One region of the Virgibacillus sp. L01 genome, then DNA from elsewhere that is predicted to be linked to it. Evidence: riboswitches for the same ligand, from Rfam matches in the RefSeq annotation. Region 1 holds a riboswitch; each other region holds the start of a gene.
The links. A riboswitch is a leader RNA that binds a small molecule or an ion and turns the genes downstream of it on or off. The one in region 1 is predicted to bind cobalamin.
Positions count from the first base shown of each region.

Region 2: another riboswitch for cobalamin. It lies ahead of ACTWQM_RS06705 (ABC transporter substrate-binding protein); the one in region 1 lies ahead of ACTWQM_RS03055 (acyl-CoA thioesterase).
Region 3: another riboswitch for cobalamin. It lies ahead of ACTWQM_RS10035 (DUF4430 domain-containing protein); the one in region 1 lies ahead of ACTWQM_RS03055 (acyl-CoA thioesterase).
Region 4: another riboswitch for cobalamin. It lies ahead of ACTWQM_RS04355 (ribonucleoside-diphosphate reductase subunit alpha); the one in region 1 lies ahead of ACTWQM_RS03055 (acyl-CoA thioesterase).

Region 1 covers NZ_JBQQCP010000001.1:664,317-667,423, reverse strand. Annotated here, with positions in the region: gene ACTWQM_RS03065 (DUF1659 domain-containing protein) at 322-546, shown strand; gene ACTWQM_RS03060 (hypothetical protein) at 674-835, opposite strand; gene ACTWQM_RS03055 (acyl-CoA thioesterase) at 954-1,424, opposite strand; cobalamin riboswitch at 1,573-1,799, opposite strand; gene ACTWQM_RS03050 (DUF1659 domain-containing protein) at 2,468-2,662, shown strand; gene ACTWQM_RS03045 (DUF2922 domain-containing protein) at 2,706-2,864, shown strand; gene ACTWQM_RS03040 (PTS sugar transporter subunit IIA) at 2,926-3,107, opposite strand, start outside.
Region 2 covers NZ_JBQQCP010000002.1:318,846-321,952, reverse strand. Annotated here, with positions in the region: gene ACTWQM_RS06710 (FecCD family ABC transporter permease) at 1-937, opposite strand, end outside; gene ACTWQM_RS06705 (ABC transporter substrate-binding protein) at 900-1,898, opposite strand; cobalamin riboswitch at 2,196-2,381, opposite strand; gene ACTWQM_RS06700 (hypothetical protein) at 2,843-3,107, opposite strand, start outside.
Region 3 covers NZ_JBQQCP010000004.1:241,530-244,636, reverse strand. Annotated here, with positions in the region: gene ACTWQM_RS10050 (hypothetical protein) at 1-2, opposite strand, end outside; gene sigX (RNA polymerase sigma factor SigX) at 1-523, opposite strand, end outside; gene ACTWQM_RS10040 (ECF transporter S component) at 620-1,135, opposite strand; gene ACTWQM_RS10035 (DUF4430 domain-containing protein) at 1,141-1,572, opposite strand; cobalamin riboswitch at 1,885-2,068, opposite strand; gene ACTWQM_RS10030 (ATP-binding protein) at 2,092-3,107, opposite strand, start outside.
Region 4 covers NZ_JBQQCP010000001.1:954,652-957,758, reverse strand. Annotated here, with positions in the region: gene ACTWQM_RS04370 (DUF3888 domain-containing protein) at 39-311, shown strand; gene ACTWQM_RS04365 (hypothetical protein) at 314-454, shown strand; gene ACTWQM_RS04360 (GNAT family N-acetyltransferase) at 511-1,275, shown strand; cobalamin riboswitch at 1,638-1,830, shown strand; gene ACTWQM_RS04355 (ribonucleoside-diphosphate reductase subunit alpha) at 1,952-3,107, shown strand, end outside.

The sequences.
Region 1 (3,107 bases):
GCAATTTTATGTTGCTTACTCTTTTTTATGGGATCGAGCGGGTAGGGCGTGGTATCGTACGAGTGGAGCTGAAAGTCGAGCGAGGAGGGCTGAAACTCGAGCGACAGCCCTATTCCAATAATGCTGCGCCGAAAATCTTCTGCTGTGTAAGAAAACAACTCAATAGGTCATTTTCTGCTAAAGCACAAAATCCCTTTCTTTTAAGTACTATCGTTTCTCCAAACAAAAAAGAGGCATTAACATCCAAAAATATTTTTATTATTTCCGATGCCACTTTTCAGTCGTGAGGTTCGATAGTATGTGTGAAAGGAGGTGACCGACATGGCAGTAGCACAAATGATGAACTCACGTATGAGCCTGGTTTTGGATAACGGCATTGACGAAATATCAGGTAAGCAGCTCTTCAAGACAAAGAGCTTCAACAACGTAAAGATTGCTGCAACGGCTGATCAGTTATATTCAATCGCTAACGCAGTCGTCGTTTTACAGCAGCGCCCACTTTTAAGCATCGATCGAAAAGACAGTTCCGAACTTAGAGGGGCATAATCGATCACATTCTAAAAAATAAGGAAGGGAAGGAGGGAATACGATGAAGAAACTTGAACTTAAATTTTTAAACACTGAAGGAAAAACAGTAACCTATTCGGGCTGAACTCATATGCGTGGTCGATTTTTACCTGCTTGGTTCCGTCGAATCTGTCTTTTGAATGGATACAGAGGACCCATTCTTCCAACAATCTCCATCCAAGTCCAACCGGTACATCGTTTCAGTAATTGCTGGTGCAAACGAGACGATTCGCTTTGGCAGAACTGTGTAGTTTACCTCTCGTTCCAAATGATCCGTTACCTTTCACATAAAAAAATCCCCCAATCGTTTTCTCTGCTTTAAGTGAAGTAGATTGGGAGATAGTTGTCATGTATTTAAGCAAGTCGCGCACATCTTAAACGTAATATTATCGCGCGAGTACACGGCGCTTTCGGTTTTCTTTTCGGATAGGGGCCGATTCATACCACGCTTTTTCCTCTTTCGAAACTGGATATACGTTGGAAACCGGAATTGGTTTACCTGCTTTATCAACGGCGACCATTGTTAGAAAAGATTCTGTTGTCAGTTGTTCACTGTTATTTATCAGGTCGTTTGCCGTTACTTTGACGAATATCTCCATCGAGCTGCTTCCGGTGTATGTTACATATGCCTCGAGTGTCAGGGAATCGCCAACTTTTGCTGATGAAAGGAAGTCAACTGAATCAATTGAGGCAGTTACAACCGCACTCTTGGCATGTTTCATTGCCGTCAGTGCTGCAATTTCATCAATATATGCAAGGACCTTTCCGCCGAAAATGGTATCCATATGATTGGTATCCGGTGGTAGCACAAGTCTTGTTTGTACCGTTTTGGTACTGCTGATAGCTGTTTTTTCCATCATTTTTCCTCCTCGTAAAAAAACCAATACAATAAAAAAAGCCCTCCATTTATTGAAGGCTTGTTATCACAATCTGCGTGCATTGGAAATCCTACCACTGGCAGTCCAATGCAATGTTGCGTAACACCCTCCTATCTCCCGTAGGAAAAAAATGTTCTTCCTTATGGCAGGTATCCTGGCTTAGCTTCATGGACAATTCTCTATGTCCTTCCCATTCGAAATTGAACAGTGGACATGCAGGCTGCGAATAGTCGAAATATGCAGCCGGATTTAGAGACGTCTCAGCAATACAGTGGCGGGACCGCGCTGAACTTTCATCAGCTTCCCTTTTCAGCCTTGTCTTTGTACAAGGCCACCATAAGGCATCCTATTAAATTTTCTTCCAAAGCTATCTTAACACATCTGTTACAACGTTGTACGAAAAAATTACTAACAAGTGAATCCTATTTAAATTAACCAAAATCCATCTAAAAGGTACGCTAGCGATTGAACCAACTAACTGTCCGGCATTGATCAAACGTTTGATCAATTTTTTGTCGTCCACCTGGCATCCGTGACTTCATCTTCCTGCAGCGTTACTTCTTCTATGGCAAATGACGCGCGAAACAGCCAGGCATCATAAAAGATACGTTCCCGCCGAGAGCTGTGGATGAGCTCGCCTTTATTCTCGGATAAATCTCCAAAAAATAGTATAGCACACAAATTCCAGTTAAATATGATGTTGATTTTCGGCCACCGCCGGTAATCCTCTTCTTTATTGATTTAGACAGGCTTCGCTAAGGTGAGTCTGTTTTTAAATATTTGCAGCAAGCTCGCGCGACAATAATCAAACTCGCGCGACAGCCTTTTCCAATGACGATGATTTCTGCCGCCGCCGAAAATCCTCAACTTAAATCTAATAGGTCATTTTCTGCTAAAGCAGAAAATCCCTTTCTTTTAAGTACTATCGTTTCTCAAGCCGGAAAGGTGGCATAGTGTCGAAAAAAATCTTTTATTTTCGATGCCACTTTTCACACGTGAGTTCATGAAGGGAAGTGATCGACATGGCAGTAGCACAAATGATGAACTCACGTATGAGCCTGATTTTGGATAACGGCATTGATGAAATATTAGGTAAGCAGCTTTTCAAGATAAAGAGCTTTAACAACGTAAAGATTGCTGCAACGGCTGATCAGTTATATTCAATCGCTAACATTCTAAAAAATAAGGAAGGGAGGGAATACAATGAAGAAACTTGAACTTAAATTTATAACCACTGAAGGCAAAACAGTAACATAATCACTGGAAAAGCCAATCGAGCCAGTTGACCCTGTAGCAGTTAAAGCTGCAATGGACGAGATCATCGCACAAGATGCATTCACATCATTTGGCGGTAGTCTGGTAACTATCAAAAGCGCACGCGCAGTGGAACGCAATGTGTGGGAAGTTGAATTAGCATAATATGAGGGCCAGCGCGGGGGTGCGCTGGTCTGATATTTTTTTAGAGTGGATTACTAACACCCTATTTCACAACAGTTAATATTTCATCTTCTCCTGCAGTTACTTTACTTTGTTTAGTATAGTTAATCTCCCGCATACTATCGGTATTGGTAATGACAACTGGGATGATTGTGCTTTTGGCTTTCTCTTCAATAACTGTTTTATCAAAACTGATCAGTTTATCACCTTGTTTAACGTGATCAC
Region 2 (3,107 bases), on a different contig from region 1:
TCAGCATTAAAAAGCCAGCGCCTGTTAAAATTGAAAGTGGTAAAAGATGAATATGATCAGGTCCCCATAGCCGCCTTGTTAAATGGGGAATCACTAAGCCAACAAAACCAATCGCACCAGAAACCGCCACGGCTGCGCCTGTTAATATTGATCCGGCAATAAGGACCACCATTTTCCGTTTCTGCACGTCGACACCTAAATGCTGTGCTCGTTCTTCCCCAAATGACATGGCATTTAATTCCTTACTATTAATAAGAAGTAATAGGGCACCGAGAATGAAAAACGGGATAATAATACCTATATAGCTCCAGCCTCTCATGGATACACTTCCAAGCAGCCAGCCCATAATTTGTTGTAACTGTTCACCCGTAAACGCAATGATTAAGGAGATTAATGAGCCCAAAAAGGAACTGAAAATAATTCCTGTTAAAATAATCGTCTCAACCCGCATCGTCCGGTCAACGCGTCGTGCAAAAAACAATACAAGAAAAATGGTCATTAAGGCTGTCGTAATACTCATAACCGGTAATGTATAAAGTCCAAGAAAAGGAATGGAAATTTTAAAAAACAGTGTTGCAACTGCCCCAACTGAAGCACCAGAGGAGACACCTAATATATACGGATCAGCCAGTGGATTTCGCAGCAAGCCTTGAAAGGCCGCCCCTGCAATTGCAAGAGACGCCCCAACTAGACCAGCTAGAAACACTCTGGGTAAACGAATTTCGAAAACAATATTTTTATACATCTGATCAACTTGATCAGCAATAGGTAGGCGAAAAATTTGAGCACCAATAATCCTCACTGTATCTGAAATAGGAATAGAAACACTGCCAACCGATACAGCAGTCAGCATGGATATAATTAAGAATGCCAATGCTAGTACATAGGCGAATAAATACTTACTCTTCAAATAATTCCGGGTAGACAACCTTAGCAATCTCCTTTGCACCCTCAGCTAACCGAGGCCCTGGACGACTTACAATATCGGAATTAACATCATATACTTGTTCGTTTGCAACAGCATTCATATCCCCCCAGCCATCACGACTAGTTACCTGCTTTACTGGATTCTCAACATAACCTCCATAAGTCGTTATAATAACATCAGGATTCATTTCCAAAATAGCCTCTGGATCAATTGGAACCCAGCCATCCAGTTTTCCAGCGGCATTATCTGCATTAACAATTTCTAAAAGTGCATCAAAAAATGTGTTTTTTCCTGCCGTGTAAAGATCTGGAGCCGGTGCAACTTCAAAAAAGACGGACTTTCGTTCATCCTCACTGATTGCTGCGGTCTTTTCTCTAAGTAAAGCGAAGTCCTCTTCCATACCACCGACAACTTCCGATGCTTTTTCCTCTGTACCCGTGACCTTACCAATCTGCTTAATAGATGTATAAGTGCCTTCAATATCCTGTGCATTATTAACGACAAACACATTAATACCAGAATCACGAAGCTGCTGCAGTCCTTCCTGAGAACTTTGTGCACTGGACGCATGCGCAAGGACGAGGTCAGGTTTAAGACTAATAATGACCTCTATGTTCAATTCCATACCACCAATTTTTTCTATTTCCTTTACCTCTTCGGGATAATTATCATGGTCTGAAACACCTACTATTTTATCCCCTAATCCAAGTGCAAAGGCAATTTCTGTATTACTTGGAATAACAGAAACAATTCGCTCCGGTTTTTCATCGATCGTCAACTCATTATCAAGTGCATCCGTAACAGTTAATGGAAATGTGGAATCCGCTGTTTCCCCTGACTCTTCTGTTTGGTCCGTATTTTCATTTGTGCTTTGATCTTGACTCTCAGTATCTGTCCCTCCAGAAGCACAACCAATTAAAAGCCCCGCTGTAAGCACTATCAAAAGTAAAAATGAAAGAATCTTTTTCACGTTATTTCCTCCTCGGCGGGACAGGGGGACAGGTACCTTGTCCCAGTTTGATACGCGGGACGATAATCCTGTCCCCCCTGTCCCACTCCTCTTATTTAGTATTTTTTAGAAAACTCGGCTTATCGCCAAGCATTAATGGCGAAAGCCTTAGTTGCACTTATGCAGTAAGAAAGGATTTATACTTTCTTAACTGCGAACATAAAAAAAACATCTTCACGAGAAATGAAGATGGATATGTAAAAGGGCAGCCAAAAGCAAACTTGTCCCATTTACACCTTCCTATTCCCCGTAGGTTTGGTGCACAGATGGTAACAGGCAGGTCTCCTGGCTTATGGTCATCACTTACTGTACCTTCCCATACATATAAATGCACAGTGGACATTAACAGCTAGCTCGCAAATACAGTGACGGGATCGCGCTGGACTCTCACCAGCTTCCCTATTAAGATTTCTAATTGAAATCACCTGTACCTCTAAATCTATTAAATTATTCGCTACATTTCATAGTATACATATTTCTACAATTCTTGTCACTGTTTTTAAGAAAAGACGATAGTTAGGGACAAGTAGTACTTAAACAAAAGAATCCACAAAAATACTTTAGCGGACACCAAAGCCCTTATTTGCCAGAAACACCCTTGTCTTATCCTGATATATGTAAAATAAGGTCCACTGTGGCCGCTTTAATACAAAAAGTGTTATTTTTAGCAAAATAGTGGCTCCTGTGTCCGCTTAGAAAACTTGTCTTATCGCCCTTAATGGCGAAAGCCTTAGTTGCACTAATGCAGTAAGAAAGGATTTATGCTTTCTTATCTGCCAACAAATAATCTGGCTTTTAGGTTCCTTTTGAAACATTGATTCCTTCACCGGCGACAGGGAAACTTAATATGAGGGGGCCCCCCTCATTACACTTACAATTTCGCCACATCCATTTAGCTCCAAAAATTATACCATCCCTCGCATAAACACAAGCACCGGTCTATATTTTTCATAATGTGATTTCACTTTTCGGATAAGACCCTTGCACTCCCTTTCATCCATACATTTAACAACTTCTATTGCATTGTCGTCCCTCTCGTTGCTAATTGTTATATTTATTAATTCATCTTCATTCGTAATGTTAATGTATAAAGGGCGTGCATCGTGGTCTGCTACTGATCCTGAGAATGTTGTTAATAACAAGTCAATTGTGACATCCGCACTATCTTGA
Region 3 (3,107 bases), on a different contig from region 1:
ACAGTACATCTCCTCCTTCACTTATGTATTTGCTCAATGTCCTCAGCCCACGATGCTGTGTTGTCTTCACTTTGCTGACACTGAAATTTAAAATATCTGCTGTCTCTTGAATAGAAAATGATTGTATGTACCGTAATATTAAAACACTTTTTTGATCTGATGTGCATTTGTCCATATAACGATAAACATTTTTCATTTGTTCATTTTGCACAGCAATTTCATCTGGGAGTGGATTTTGATCTTGAATTAATTCCCCTTTTTCATTCCAGTCAAAGAATTCCAGAATGCGATTTCGTTTTCTTTTTTGAGAGCGAAAATAATCGATTGTTATGTGCCGTGCTATCGAAAACAGCCACGTTTTCTCTGAGCTGTCACCTTTAAATGAATCGTAGGATTTTAAAACTTTTATATATACTTCCTGAACGAGGTCTTCACAAGTTTCTTTATCCTTCACCATGTAAAATATAAATTGGCATAAATCATGATGGTAATTATTATAAAATTTCTCAAAAACGGCCTTCATAAAGATCCCCCGTTCAATTATATAGTCGATTAATGGCATAATAAAGTTACAGCTTATTAATACTATATTAGAAAAGCGTAAAAATACCAACCTAATTTAGTTGGTATTTTGCAAATAGAAATGTTTTTCAGCATAATTTCTAAAAAAATGAGCGATTACTGGATATAACAAAATCATAAATACTCCATTGCCGATTGCGTGATAAGTGTCAAATGGTAATCCCGCCAGGTAGTACGGAAGAAATTTTCCGGTAACTGAATATGTTGTCAGTGAAATAATAAATCCGTATAAATAGCCACTAATTATCGCAAAAAACACTAGTATAAATCCTGGAATTTTAGCAGGATATTTTCCTAAGAATCCACTTAATATTCCGATTAGCGCCCAGGCAACTACTTGCCAAATTGTCCATATTCCCATTCCTAATATCATATTAGACAAGAATGTAGTTAAAATAGCTAGCAATATAGCTGCTACTGGACCTAATAATAAGCCACAAACAATAATTAACGATGTGACAGGCTGGACATTTGGAAGAAATGCAAAAGCGAATCTCCCAACGACCGCCAATGCAGCAAGCAGTGCTAGTAACGTGAGTTTATAAGTATTCAATTAAATCATTCCCAGGCTTGCAGATCAAATGTCACTTTGTCACCTGGTGATAACTTATATTCTTTTGCGCCAACTGTAGGCATTTCACCATTCACAGTAAACATCCATGATTTTTGCTCGCCATCCTTAGGTGCAACACCATCAATTGAGGTTATAAATCCACCATCAAAATCAGTTTTTACTTCAAAGTTCTTTTCCATTACTTCCATAAGGGTTGCCCCTTCTTCAACTTCAACCTCTTCTTCATTAATATATTCGGAACCTTTACCTTTTGAAATTGTAATCCGAACCGTTTCTTCACTCTGTTCCTCTGAGCTCTCAGCTTCTGTATTTTCCTTTTCCTGGCTATTTGTCTGCCCTTGTTCGTCAGCACCACACCCGACCAATAAACCAATTACGACCAGTAATGATGCAATACGTAAAAACCATTTATTCATTTTCCCATTCCTCCATTTCTATTTTATATTGAGGAGAATTGGACGTCGGAAACCTATACATTGAAAAAATTAGTACTAAGTATCAATCGAATATCTTCATTTATAGAAAACCCGGCATTCTCTATAAGAATTCTATACAAGTTTATTTTTCTTTCTAGAATCCCTAAATCTTTAGAGTGCAGGCAGAATTACTTCCTTACTGCATAAAAAAACTAACCCCTTCTACAGAGTTAGCTAAGCAGACAACCGATACATAAAATTAATCATTTACAATGTGCTCGGTTCTCCCAATCACTCACATCCTCGAAGCACTGAAACGTTAGAGAATTGGCAGGTCTACTGACTTGTGATTCACGCCTACTATAAGTCCTTCCCATGTGACGAATCACACAGTGGCTTGCACTTATTTCGTATCTCACATACAGTTGCGAGGACAGTTCCTGCTTTTCACAGGATTCCCTATTAAGTAATTACACCAAGCTCTATAACTTTATTCAATTCCATATTATCATATCATATTTACTGCTCTTGTAAAGGTAGTTTAAACGTAAATGTTGTACCCTCATTAACTTTACTGTTAACCGTGATCGAGCCATTATGGGCTTCAACAATATTTTTGGCAATTGAAAGTCCAAGTCCTGTACCTTTTTTCTTACTATTCTTCATGCGTGATTTATCTGCTTTATAAAAACGTTCAAAGACAAATGGTAAATCATCTTCTGGAATCCCGCCCCCATTATCATTTACGGATACATTAAAATCAGCAGTATTGCTCTCAATAATCACATTAACTTTTCCATTTTCATTAGAATGTCTAATTGCATTATCGATTAGATTTGTTAAAACCTGCTCCACACGATCTTGGTCAATGTTTATTTGATGATTGGTAATGTCTTTCGTTAAATCTAATTTAACATTATTTTCATCTGCTAACCCTTTAAACTTTTTCAAAATACGCTCAACAAATGATTCTACTTCTACACTTTCTTTATTTAACTGTATATGACCTGCCTCCATCCGTGCTAAATCCAGCAGTTCGTTCACCAAACGACCCATTCTTAATGATTCATCATGGATAATTTGTGCAAGCTCATTTTTATCTTCTGTGCTTTCTGCCACATCATCAACAATTGCTTCACTATATCCTTGTAACATGGAAATAGGTGTTCTCAGTTCATGGGATACATTTGCGATAAAGTCTTTCCTTAGCTTATCTAATCGACGTTCCTCTGTCATATCACGAATAACAGCCACTGCTCCACGTACATATGTCTGATCATATAAAGGCGTCATAATCATTACCCATGTACGTCCTTGTATATTAATTTCATGTATAGCTTCTTTTTCATCATGAATAACATTCGTTAAAATTTCATCTAAAGGCTTCGGTGCTTTATGATTGCTTTTAGAATCTTTCATATCGTTTTCGTAATATAAATTTTCAATAAATCGCTCTGCAGGAGGATTTGTGATCAGCATATCACTATTTCGGTTAAATGTAATAACACCGTCCGCCATGGAACTTACGATACTTG
Region 4 (3,107 bases), 290 kb from region 1:
TTAGCTTGGCTAACTAATACAAAGGGAGAGTGGCCTCTTTGAGAAAATACCTTCTTCTTACATTTGCACTAACATATTCAATACATACATCGTATAACATCGAGGTTTTGCCAGTTCCACCTGAGGAATCAAGGGAAGAATTATACCATGATTTGTTTATTACGTTACTTTTACCATACATTGATAAAGGTGTTGAGGATTATTACTCAGAATTATTAACTGATTCTCCAATTGATTACCCTTATATGGTAAAGGTTGTCAGTGCTGAAAGAAATTATGGTTATCGGTCTTTCAGGTTTTCGGCCATCTAGAAGTGACACTAGTTGTTGGTCCTCATATATCAGTTGGGAAAGATGAATTAACCTTTGATATTAGTTCAAAAACACCAAGATTAATTGAATATAATCATATAGAAACACACCAGTTTCCTGAGCATTGGAGGCACCTTGTTTAACCTTAGACCCTTTTGCCAAAGAGAAAATAATAAGATAGAAAAGGATAGAAGTATAAATGACGAATAAAAATTATCAAGCACCTATTAATAGGTTAAATTTGTATGCAAAAGTTAAAATTGTTAAAGGTGAAAACTTTGTCACGATTGAGGAGACAAAGGGATTAACTACTGAGGAAATGATTGCATTTATAACAAATTTTATTGATGACCTTGAACTCGGGGAAATCCCCAATGTGAACATTATGGTGAACAGTAAATTCACTGAAGAGGTCTATGAAGTGCTTCAAGACAATAATTTTCAGTTTCATGATGAAATGGTTACAGTTTATAAGAAACTTGATGAGGTAGTTTGGCAGGAATCTAATTTAACATTTAAGTCACTACATAGTATGTCGCAACATGAATTTCGGGAAATATGGGCAGAATCCATGGCCGATTCACTTAATGCCCCTTCATCCTTAACCCTTGATGAACAAATGAAAAGCCTGGAAATAGAGTTAGGGCCTGACTATAAAGGTTCCTGTTTAGTTGCTTATGAGGATGGTAGGCCAATCGGCGTTGTTATCCCTCATATTGAACCAGGCACACGCGATGAAGGAAGGCTTTTTTATTTTGGATTGATTCCAAGTGAACGTGGCAAAGGGAAAAGCATGCCCCTTCATAGGATTGCTTTACAGCTATTAAATGATGAATTTAATGCTTCCTGCTATATTGGCGGCACGAGTGAAAGTAACCAGCCAATGTTAAAAACTTTTATGGCCAATGGGTGTCATGTGATTGAGCGGAATAAGGTTTATAAGAAAATCAAGCGAGTGATTTAAACGAAATTGTTCACAAAAACCAGGGGAAATCACCAAAAACGCCTAAATTCACATCTGCGGGGTCTTAGGACACGTGCACGTGCTATTTCCGCTGGAATCACCGCGGATCATAGCACTCAAACTTTTTAAAAGGTACTTTGCAGGTTATGACTTATGTGTACATCAAGGCAACAATTAAAAATATCCTAAGATTATCAAGATAGCCGTTTGAGATTATTCTTAGGTGCGAAAGTTAAGTAATTATATTAAAACTTAAATCCTCCATTAAGACTATTTTTACATATCAATATTGCAAGAAGTAATATTCTGTGATAGTCTTTCAATACAATATATTGGTATAAAAAAGAAAGAAAACAACTATATATAGTATTACAAGTTAAGGTGACATCCATTGTCATAATAGGGAATCCAGTGAAAAACTGGAGCTGTCCCCGCAACTGTAAGTGTGGACGAACGAGTAACCCACTGTATCGAAAGCTTCACGGCTACGGTACGGGAAGGACTCTAGTAGACAGAAGCACGAGCCAGGAGACCTGCCATAGCTTGTAGTTTCAATTCCTCGGGGTAAGAGAAGGTGAAACGATAGAGAGAGCTAGATACATATCTTCTGTCGTTCTAACCGTTCATCCCCTGGGTGAACGGTTTATTTGTTTTGGATATAAAAGGAGGAAAAAACATGGTAATGACCGCAACTGGGCAAATTCCGCAATTGATTGACTATGCAACAAAAGGATTGAATATAAACAAGGAAATTTTGTTGGAAAAGGCCAATCAGACTGGAACCGCGGATAACCTGATAAAAATAGCGCTTGAAAATATCGATGAAGCCAACCCCGATTGGACCTATGCTGCAAGCCGTATTTATTTACAGGAATTATACAAAACTGCGGCAGAAAACAGGGGATACGATGCGAATTTACAGTATGGAAACTTCTATGAACTTATTACAACACTTACGGAAAAAGGTATCTACTCAGATCATTTGCTAAACATGTATAAGAAAGAAGAAATAGATTATTTTGCAAAAGTGATTGAACCAGAGAGGGACTTATTATTTAACTACTTGGGGCTTTACACGCTGGCAACTCGCTACCTTGCAGCAGACCATAACAAGAATACATATGAGCTTCCACAGGAAAGGTGGATGGTTATTGCGATGTATTTAATGCAGGACGAGGCGCAAGTAAATCGCAGTCATTATGTCGCAGAAGCATACTGGGCATTGAGTAATTTATATATGACCGTTGCCACACCAACCTTAACAAATGCAGGTAAATCGCACGGCCAGCTGTCCAGTTGTTTTATTGACACAGTGGATGACAGTTTGCAGTCTATCTATGACAGTAATACTGATATTGCTAAGCTTTCCAAAAATGGTGGTGGAATTGGCGTTTACATGGGGAAAATCCGTAGCCGTGGAAGTTCAATTAAGGGATACAAGAGTATGTCCAGTGGTGTTGTTCCATGGATTAAGCAGCTCAACAATACTGCTGTTAACGTAGACCAGTTGGGAACACGAAAAGGCGCAATCGCTATTTATCTGGATGTATGGCATAAAGATATCGAACCATTTCTCGATCTGAAATTAAACAATGGTGATGATCGGATGCGTGCCCACGATATTTTCACAGGTGTCAACTTACCGGACTATTTTATGGAACAGGTAGAGAATCGCGGTGATTGGCATTTATTTGATCCACATGAAGTTCGTCAGGTGATGGGTTATTCGCTGGAAGATTTTTATGATGAGGAAAAAGGTGATGGCACGTGGCGTCAAAAGTATCTGGAATGCGTGCAATCGACGGAGCTATCGAGTAAAGTCGTACCGGCAA